Regions from separate parts of the Exiguobacterium sp. KKBO11 genome, predicted to be linked through region 3. Evidence: riboswitches for the same ligand, from Rfam matches in the RefSeq annotation. Region 3 holds a riboswitch; each other region holds the start of a gene.
What was found. Region 3 has a riboswitch for S-adenosylmethionine ahead of AYO36_RS12590 (2,3-diketo-5-methylthiopentyl-1-phosphate enolase). Riboswitches for the same ligand answer to the same signal wherever they lie in the genome.
Positions count from the first base shown of each region.

Region 1: linked by a shared signal. The riboswitch ahead of AYO36_RS12860 (Na+/H+ antiporter NhaC family protein) and the one ahead of AYO36_RS12590 (2,3-diketo-5-methylthiopentyl-1-phosphate enolase) in region 3 are both predicted to bind S-adenosylmethionine.
Region 2: linked by a shared signal. The riboswitch ahead of AYO36_RS02515 (methionine ABC transporter ATP-binding protein) and the one ahead of AYO36_RS12590 (2,3-diketo-5-methylthiopentyl-1-phosphate enolase) in region 3 are both predicted to bind S-adenosylmethionine.

Region 1 is NZ_LUCU01000044.1:14,664-17,937, forward strand. Features, by position in the region: gene AYO36_RS12850 (alpha/beta hydrolase) at 1-252, opposite strand, end outside; gene AYO36_RS12855 (metal ABC transporter solute-binding protein, Zn/Mn family) at 422-1,435, shown strand; SAM riboswitch class I at 1,505-1,609, shown strand; gene AYO36_RS12860 (Na+/H+ antiporter NhaC family protein) at 1,691-3,001, shown strand; gene AYO36_RS12865 (hypothetical protein) at 3,045-3,248, opposite strand.
Region 2 is NZ_LUCU01000011.1:454,346-457,619, reverse strand. Features, by position in the region: gene AYO36_RS02520 (methionine ABC transporter permease) at 1-433, opposite strand, end outside; gene AYO36_RS02515 (methionine ABC transporter ATP-binding protein) at 430-1,452, opposite strand; SAM riboswitch class I at 1,531-1,635, opposite strand; gene AYO36_RS02510 (bifunctional cystathionine gamma-lyase/homocysteine desulfhydrase) at 1,693-2,859, opposite strand; gene AYO36_RS02505 (PLP-dependent cysteine synthase family protein) at 2,852-3,274, opposite strand, start outside.
Region 3 is NZ_LUCU01000033.1:306,615-309,888, reverse strand. Features, by position in the region: gene mtnA (S-methyl-5-thioribose-1-phosphate isomerase) at 1-179, opposite strand, end outside; gene mtnK (S-methyl-5-thioribose kinase) at 176-1,342, opposite strand; SAM riboswitch class I at 1,421-1,524, opposite strand; SAM riboswitch class I at 1,730-1,831, shown strand; gene AYO36_RS12590 (2,3-diketo-5-methylthiopentyl-1-phosphate enolase) at 1,902-3,092, shown strand; gene AYO36_RS12585 (2-hydroxy-3-keto-5-methylthiopentenyl-1-phosphate phosphatase) at 3,089-3,274, shown strand, end outside.

The sequences.
Region 1 (3,274 bases), on a different contig from region 3:
TGCACCACCGTGTGCATAGATGGCAACTGGAAACGGTCCTTCTCCCGGTGGATAATAGAGATCGAGCTGTAAGATGCGGTTTCCCACCTGTTTGTAGGTGAGCGTCCGCGGTGCAAGTTGTTTTTCTGTGAGTGGCAAGGCGGGTTCGGTCCATCGAAGCAATGCACCATAATTGTTCCAGATACTCGCTCCCGCTGCTGCCGTCGTCAATAACGCAGCTCCCCCCATTAGCCATGCAGTTTCACGTTTCACTTGATCACCTCCAAAAGACGTGCCAGTTTCTTCACTTTATTATCCTTCTACCCCGTTTTAAAAGAAGTCGAACGTCTCGGTATTCGTACTTGACGCCTCATCGGCGTTCCGCTATAGTGAGAAAGTCCAAATCGTAATAGTTACGTTTTAATAATGGAGGTATCATATAATGAAAAAAATCATTCCTGCTTTAACGGTCGCCTTCGCGAGTGCAAGTGTCCTCGCTGCTTGCGGTTCAAATACCGATTCATCGACTTCAGATAAAACCCAGACAGAAGTCTATGCATCAACGTTCGCGACGGCTGCTATTGCCCGTGAAATCGGTGGGGATCAAGTCGACGTCAAGATGATCGTCCCACCTGGAGCAGACCCCCACTCTTACGAGCCAACGTCAAAACAACTCACTGAGATTGCCAAGGGCGACTTGTTCCTCTTAACCGGTACGACGCTCGAGCCGTATTCGAAAAAAATCCAGGAGAGTCTAAAAGGCACGGATGTCCGCTTCGTCGAGACGAGTAAGGACATCAACTTGCTAGAATCGGATGCTACACTTCATGCACATGAAGAAGAAGGGCATACAGAAGACGAACATGCCCACGAAGAAGAAGGGCACGATGATCATGCAACGGATGAACATGCGCATGAAGAAGAGGGTCATGACCATGGAAAATACGATCCACACGTCTGGCTCGATCCTGTCAACGCAAAAGCAATGGCACGCTCGATTACAACTGCTTTATCAAAAGAAGTACCAAAAGACAAAGCAACATTCGAGAAAAACTTAAAAGCGTTCGATCAGCAAGCTGATGAATTGGACGAACAATTTAAACAAGCCGTCGCTGATGGATCGAAAAAAGAACTTCTCGTTACGCATGCCGCTTATGGTTACCTCGCAGAACGATATGGTTTCACACAACTACCGATCGCGGGAATTTCTCCTTCCGATGAACCGTCACAAAAGCAACTGGCCGCTTTAGTGAAAGAAGCACGGATGCATGATTTGAAATACGTCGCGTTCGAAGAGACGGTCTCACCAAAGGTCGCACGTGTCATCCAAAAAGAAATCGGAGCTGAATCCGTGACGATTCATAATCTAGAGTCGGTCACGAAAGCGCAACAAAACAGTTCTTATTTCAAGTTGATGGAAGAAAACGTCCAAACATTGAAAAAGGCACTTCAGTAAAGTACAGTTGACACGCGTTACTCAATGCGGTACGGTAAGAAACGTGTTTTACAACAATTGAATGACTTCTTTTTATCGCGAGAAACGGAGGGACTGGCCCAATGATGTTTCGGCAGCGGACGATTTGATTCGTACTGTGCCAAATCCAGCAAGCGAAAGCTTGAGAGATAAGAAGAGCGTCTTTATTTCATAAAGACCTCCTTCTTTCTTGCGAAGGGGTCTTTTTTTGTATCTTTGAGAAACGAGGTGTCAACAATGAATGAAACGATCACGCCTAACAAATGGGCACTGCTTCCTCTCGTCGTATTCCTGGTCCTCTTCATCGGAGCCGGGATCTTCTATGACGACTTTTACAAATTTCCGATCCTTATCGCCGCACTGATCGCTTTGATTTTTGCTGCAATCACGACGAAAGGATCGATCAATCAAACGGTTGAACGAATTGCAACGGGTGCCGGAAATCCCGATATCATGATCATGGTCTTCATCTTCTTACTAGCCGGTACGTTTTCTGGAACAGCAGAAGCAATCGGTGCCATCGATGCGACCGTTAATGCCGCTTTGACGTTTCTACCTCCATCGCTCCTCATGAGTGGTCTGTTCATCATCGCTGCCTTCATCTCGATGGCGATGGGGACATCTACCGGAACGATTGCTGCACTCGCACCGATCGCCTTCGGTATTCATGAAGCGACAGGCATCAACGTTGCGATCGCAGCGGCTGCTGTCGTTGGTGGATCGATGTTTGGCGATAACTTGTCGTTCATCTCGGATACGACGATTGCTGCCGTCCGAACCCAAAAAACGAACATGCGCGATAAATTCCGGACGAACTTCATGATCGTCCTACCGGCTGCTATTTTGACGGTCATCCTGCTCGCATTCGTTTCCGGTTCTGGTGACGTCGTCGAAGCAAAAGCCTTTGAATTCTACAAGTTGATTCCATATCTCGCTGTCATCGTTCTTGCGATCTTCGGCGTCAATGTCATCCTTGTCTTAATTGGTGGTACGCTACTCACCGGCATCATCGGTATGATTGATGGTAGCTTCGGCTTGAGTGGATTCGTCCTCTCGATGTCTGAAGGCATGTTGGGCATGGCGGAGATCTCCATCTTGACGCTCCTCATGGGTGGTCTCGTCAGCTTGATTACGTTCAACGGTGGAATCGCCTTCTTAAAAGAGACGCTGACACGCAAGATTTCACAGCGTCGTGGTGCCGAATTCAGTATGGCGGCACTCGTCAGTGCAACGAATCTCGCGACAGCAAACAATACGATTTCGATTCTCGTCGCTGGACCACTGGCAGCTGAAATCGCCGATACGTATGAAGTCGATCGAAAAAAATCGGCGAGTATCCTTGATATCTTCTCTTGTGGTATTCAAGGCATCATTCCGTACGGGGCACAACTTTTGATCGCAGCAGAATTGACGAAAACGGCTTCACCGGAACTGATTCCGTATCTGTTCTATCCGTTCCTCCTCTTCGTCTGTGGATCAATTGCCATCTTCTTCGGCTTACCACGCATGAAGAAGACAGCGACGAAGCAAGAAAAAATTTCTTCGTAACCATAAAACAGGTCCAATCGCGTCGACGATTGGACCTGTTTTATTATTTATTCTGCTTCGCTTGTCGTTCTAAGATTAAGTAAGCGATTGCCGGAAGCGGGAACTGAACGAGTCCAGCGCCTCCCCACACCCATGGATTACGTCCTGACTTTCGCGCACTAAGAAACAGACCCACTGCCTGCGTTACTAACAAGGCGCCAATGCTAAGCCAAGTACATTTGGATAGCTGTTTATTCTTTTGAGCCATCTTTTCTCCCCCTCTTTTAACACACG
Region 2 (3,274 bases), on a different contig from region 3:
CCGGGATTAAGACTTTATAGATGATTTGGAACTTCGTCGCCCCCATCGATTCAGCTGCCTCGATGACACCTTTATCGACTTCACGTAACGCGAGTTCAACCATCCGACCGTAAAATGGTGCAGCACCGAAAATCAGTGCCGGTAATGCTGCCGTTGGTCCGAGGAACGAACCGACGATCGCTGTCGTAAATGGAATCAATAAGATCAGTAAGATGATGAACGGAATCGAACGGAAGACGTTGACGATCAAGCTCAACACTGAATAGAACGCCCGATTCTTGAACAATAACTCTTCGTTTGTCGCATACAATAGTAAACCAATGATCAAACCGAGAACGAATGTCGAAACCCCAGCGATTGCCGTCATATAGACGGTACTGCCTGTCGCTTCCCACACCATGTCCCAATCTAGGTTGTCAAAGAATGAAATCATCGGTGATCCACCTCCACTTCAACATCACTGGCTTGAAGCTTCGTGATGACCGCTTGTGTTGCTTCTGTTTCCCCGATCAACTGAATGAACAGTGTACCGAGTGCCCCTTCCTGCGATTGACCGACGTTTCCGCCGATGATATTGAACAGGACCGGTGAATCCTTCATGACTTCCGCGAGGATCGGGCTTTCCGCTGTCGATCCGACGAACGTCAACTGAACGATTTTTCCGGTTGGGTACCGTTCGCGTAGTTTCGCGAACGTTAACTCGTTCTCTGACGGTGACGTCAATTGTTTGACGAATTCCTTCGTCATCGCTTGCTTCGGATGACGGAAGACTTCTGCGACCGGTCCTTGCTCGACGATTTTACCGGCTTCCATGACGGCGACCCGGTGACAGATTTTTTGAATGACGTGCATCTCGTGTGTGATCAAGACGATCGTTAGTTTCAGTTTTTCATTGATGTCGACGAGTAACTCAAGGATTGAGTCCGTCGTCTTCGGATCGAGTGCACTTGTTGCCTCGTCACATAAGAGAACGTCCGGGTTCGATGCCAGTGCCCGAGCGATACCGACACGTTGTTTTTGACCACCGGATAATTGTGACGGATAAGCTTTTTCGCGTCCGTCCAAACCAACGAGTTGGATCAGTTCCGCTACCCGTTCCTTGCGATGTGCTTTCGGGAAGCCACCTAGCTCGAGTGGGAACATGATGTTCTCTTCAACCGTCCGTGACCATAGTAAGTTGAAGTGTTGGAAGACCATCGAGACATTCTTGCGGACGCCTCGTAATTCTTTTGGTTTCAGTGATGTCATTTCAACACCATCGATTTGGATCGAACCACTCGTTGGTGCTTCGAGCATATTCAGTAATCGGATCAGAGTCGATTTCCCTGCTCCGGAATAACCGATTATTCCAAAAATTTCACCGCGCTCGATTGTCAGATCGACATTCGCGACGGCTTCGACCGCTCCGCGCTTTGAGCGATAAATCTTTCCTACGTCTTGTAAACGAATCACAACTGTCCCTCCTAAAATAAAAAAAGTGCGCGCGTTTTAGAGCAAACGCGCGCACTTTTCAGTACACAAAACCATTTGCTCTCATCTCCCAGACTTTTGTCTGCTGGAATTAGCACCACTTCGGATTAGATCCGCGGTTGCCGGGTTTCATCGGGCCAGTCCCTCCACCACTCTCGATAAGAGTTTCGGTATTAAGTTTGTAGAATATATTCTGAATATTAGCAGGGGTTATTTTTGTTGTCAAACAGTTTTTTCAGAAACTTTTTCGAGGAACGTGAAAGCACGTGTTAAGTCTTCTTTCAAATCTTCCGCGTCTTCAAGTCCAACTGAAATCCGGACGAGACCGTCTGTGATGCCGAGTTCTGCCCGACGCTCTGCTGGGATCGACGCGTGCGTCATCCGTGCCGGCACCGAAATCAGACTCTCGACGGCACCAAGACTTTCAGCAAGTGTGAAGAAGTGTGTCGCCTCGACGAGTTTTTCTGCGTTCGCTGCTGAACCGACATCAAAGCTGATCATCCCACCAAATCCAGTCGCTTGTTTCGCTTGGATGTCGTGACCAGGATGCGATGCAAGTCCTGGGTAGAAAATGTTCGAGACGATGTCTTGCGCTTGTAGGAACGCAACGAGATCATGTGCTGTCTCTTCGATCGCATCCATTCGGATACCGAGTGTACGAAGACCACGGACGAGCAAGAAGCTGTCTTGCGGTCCAAGCACGCCGCCTGTCGAGTTTTGGATGAAGTGCAGCTCTTCGCCGAGCGCATCATCTTTGACGACGACAAGTCCAGCGACGACGTCCGAATGTCCGCCGATGTATTTCGTCGCACTGTGCAAGACGATGTCTGCACCAAGTGCGAGTGGTTGTTGATGATAAGGTGTCGCGAACGTGTTGTCGACGACAAGTTTAAGATCGTGACGTTTGGCGATCGTTGCGATTGCTTCAATGTCCGTTACTTTCAACAACGGGTTCGTCGGTGTTTCGACGTAGACGATCTTCGTGTTGTCTTGGATCGCTGCTTCCGTTGCCGCAAGGTCCGTCGTATCGACGAATGTCACTTGGATATTGAACTTCGGTAAGACGCGTTGCATCAAGCGGAACGTACCACCGTAGACGTCATCTGTCATGACGATGTGGTCGCCAGACTCAAGCAAGTGGAAGACGGCATGGATTGCTGCCATCCCAGAACCGAAGGCAAAACCACGTGCGCCACCTTCGAGATCCGCAATCAATCGTTCGATGCTCGTCCGTGTCGGGTTCGCTGTCCGTGAGTATTCGTATCCGTCCTTGAGTTGACCGATTTTATCCTGCTTGTATGTGCTTGTTTGATAGATCGGAGGTGTGACGGCTCCTGTTGCCCGGTCGACACCTGTTCCTCCATGAATCAATGCTGTCTTCTTACGCATGAGTTTCGTCCACCTTTTCAAAGATTTGTTGGCTTAAGTAGCGTTCGGCACTGTCTGCGAAGACGGTGACGATCGTACTGCCGGGGTGACGCTTTGCGATATCGAGCGCAGCAACGAGCGCTGCACCTGCTGAACTACCGACGAGTAATCCTTCGCGAGCAGCGAGTGTATGAACCGCGTCAAATGCATCGCGGTCAGAAATCGTATGAATCTCGTCGACGAGTTCACGCGGAACGAGACTTGGCCATTTTGCTGTTCCAATGCCTTCTGTCTTATGCGGACCGGCTGGACCACCATTTAAGACGGAGCCTTCCGGTTCGACGATCGCTGCTTTTGTACCGAGACGTTGTTTTAAGAAGTCCGCTGTTCCGGCGAACGTACCACCTGAACCACAACCGGCAACGAACCAGTCGAT
Region 3 (3,274 bases):
ACGAATCCCCCGAATAAGCTGATCGCAGGTGCGCCCCGGACACGTAGTTGTTTAATCGCCTCAACCGCTTGCGCGAGATCAGCAATGACTTCATAGTGCTCTTCTTGCGGTAGACGTGTCTGATCGAGAATCGTCAAGACACGATCTTCGTAACGGATACTTTGAACGAATGTAGTCATCGGCTGAGTTCCTCCGTTACGTCAAAGTTTCGTAAATCATCGAATGTCCGGCATTCTGTACGGCGTTTGATTAACGCCGCTCCTAGACGAAGAGCGTGACGTTTCCGCTCTAAGCGTTCCGTCGTTGAATCGATTGATTCTAAATCAGCGACCGGTGCAAGACCAATCGTCCGCCGAATCAATTCGCAACCGGCAAAGCCAAGGGCATCCTGCAAGATCGTGCTCAGTACATCATCGACGAGTCCTGATGCCTGGAACGGTTCGACGGCTTCCCGTTCCCATAAGGCACGGAACGTTGAAGCGAACGTCAGCCAGAACGTATCGATGTCGCGAATCCGGGCATCACGAAGTGCTGAATAATCGGGGTATGCTGCAAAGAATAAGTGGGCGATGAACTGTCCGACATCGAATCCGAATGGACCATAAAAGGCGAATTCTGGATCGATGACTTTCGTTTCCGTCGCCGAGGCGAAGATGCTTCCTGTATGTAGATCGCCGTGCAGCAATGCATCTCCTTTCGTGATGAAGAGCGCTTCGAGTTTTGCGACTTCGCGTTTTAACTCATCGTCTGCCCATAGACGTGCCACCTCTTCTTCGAGTCCGGCTTCAATCTCGTTCGTCTCCGCGTCATGAAACGGATCCGTGAAGATTAATTTTTCCGTGATGTCGCACAAGTCTGGATTGTAGTACGTTCGGGCGACACGTTTCTTTTCAACCGGACCAAGCGCAAAGTCCGATGTATGGAATAACGTCCGAGCGAGATAAGAACCGATATGTTCCGCAAGCAACGGATACTGTTCACCTGCGAGTAAACCGCTTCGAACGATCGTCAGATGTGAAAGATCTTCCATGACCGTATACGCCTCTTCATGACTAGCATGAAAGACACGCGGTACGAACGGCACGGCATGCCGTGCGAATTCACGGAGTGCGGATTGCTCGATCCACGCTCGTTCGAGCGATAACGGCCAGCTCTCCCCGACGACCTTCGCATATGGTAATGCTTGTTTTAGAATCAATCGATGTTCACCCTCTCGAATTCGGAAAACGAGGTTGAGGTTCCCGTCGCCAATCTCTTCTGCTTCGACGGCTCCATCGCCGATCAGTCCTAGTGTCCGAACACGATCAATCGCGTCCTGTTCTGTAAATGCTTTATATGTCATCTCAGTTTCCCCCTATGTGATACACGAAAAAGCGCCTCTTTTCGTCATCGAAAAGAGGCGCAGAAAAGTCACTGCGTCCTCTTATCTCTCAGACAAAACGTCTGTTGGATGTAGCACCGTGCCCAGTGGTCGGTTGCTGCGGCGTCATCGGGCCAATTCCCTCTGCCAACTCGCGATAAGAGTCGTATGTAGTTGTCGTGTGTGATATTGATTTGAATCTTACGCAATCGACTTCCTCGCTGTCAAATCGAAATCAAGCAGAAACGGATATCATTTTTATGCCATCTATAGAAAGAGTATTTTCAAAAAAATAAATTTTCTAAAAATAGTTTGACAAGTGGCGATTCTCATGTAAAAATTGCAATTAGATTTCACAATTTCATCCAATTCTTATCAAGAGCAGACGGAGGGACAAGCCCTACGATGTCGCAGCAACCGACCTTTTGGCACGGTGCTAATTCTTGCAGCTACTAAGCTGACAGATAAGAGTCCACGTTCGAATCATTCATGGTCTCTTGTCGCTGACGAGAGACCATTTTTTTGTTGAAGGAGGAAAGACATGGCTTATATCACTGCTACTTATCAATTGACTGCCCGTGATCGACTCGAGCAACGCGCTGAACAACTCGCGCTTGGTCTGACAGTCGGTTCTTGGACGGAACTGAATCATCTCGAACAACAACAACTCGCCTCGTTTAAAGGGGAAGTCGTACATACCGAAGAGCGCGATGGCAAAGGATATATCACGATTCGTTATCCGGAACATAACGTATCGCGCGACTTTTCTGCGATTCTGACGACCGTCTTCGGGAAACTCTCACTCGACGGTGAAATCAAATTAACGGAATTGCTACTACCCGATACATTTACGTCGGACTTTCCAGGTGCGAAATTCGGGATCGAAGGGGTCCGTTCCTTGATCGGTGTCGAAGATCGCCCATTATTAATGAGCATCTTCAAAGGAATCATCGGACGCGATTTATCGTTCCTTCGTGATCAACTCGAAGGACAACTCGCTGGTGGGATTGATCTCGTCAAAGACGATGAGATCCTATACGACAATCCGTTGACACCGACGATTGACCGGGCACGGATCGGACGTGAGGTCATCGATGCTCACTTCCAACGGACCGGTAAACGTGCGTTATATGCGATCACACTCAGCGGTCCCGTCTTTACGCTCAAGGATCAAGCCAAGCGATTGATTGATGCTGGAGCGACTGCTTTCTTGCTGAATACCTTCACATACGGACTCGATGTCTTACGCGAACTGGCAAGTGATCCGGAAATCAACGTTCCGCTCTTCAATCATCCGGCATATAGCGGTGCGTTGATCGCTAGCCCGAATCACGGAGTCGCAGCCCCTGTCTTACTCGGCACATTACCGCGTGCTGCTGGAGCAGACTTGACGCTATTCCCGTCTCCTTATGGCAATGTCGCTTTACCAAAGGATGTCGCTCGTGGCATCGCGGTCGAAGCGACCCGTCTCGGGCAGACGAAATCGATCTTCCCGGTTCCTTCAGCCGGTATTCATCCTGGACTCGTCGCTCAACTCGTACGAGACTTCGGGATCGATTCCGTCATCAACGCCGGTGGCGGCGTACATGGTCATCCGCAAGGTGCTGCGGCTGGCGTCATTGCTTTCCGTCAGGCACTCGATGCGGCACTCGCAAATGAATCCCTATCGACGGCAGCATCGCGTCATGAAGAATTACGGATCGCCCTTGACGCTTGGGGGATCAAGTCATGACCGTACGGATTCTTTGTGACTTCGACGGGACGGTGACGACACAGGATAACATCATCGCACTCATGCAGGCATTTGCGCCAGCGAGTGACTTCGAACCGTTGAAACACGGTGTACTCGACCGGACGTTATCGATTCAGAGTGGTGTCGGGCAAATGTTCGCACTTCTGCCGTCTGACGGAAAA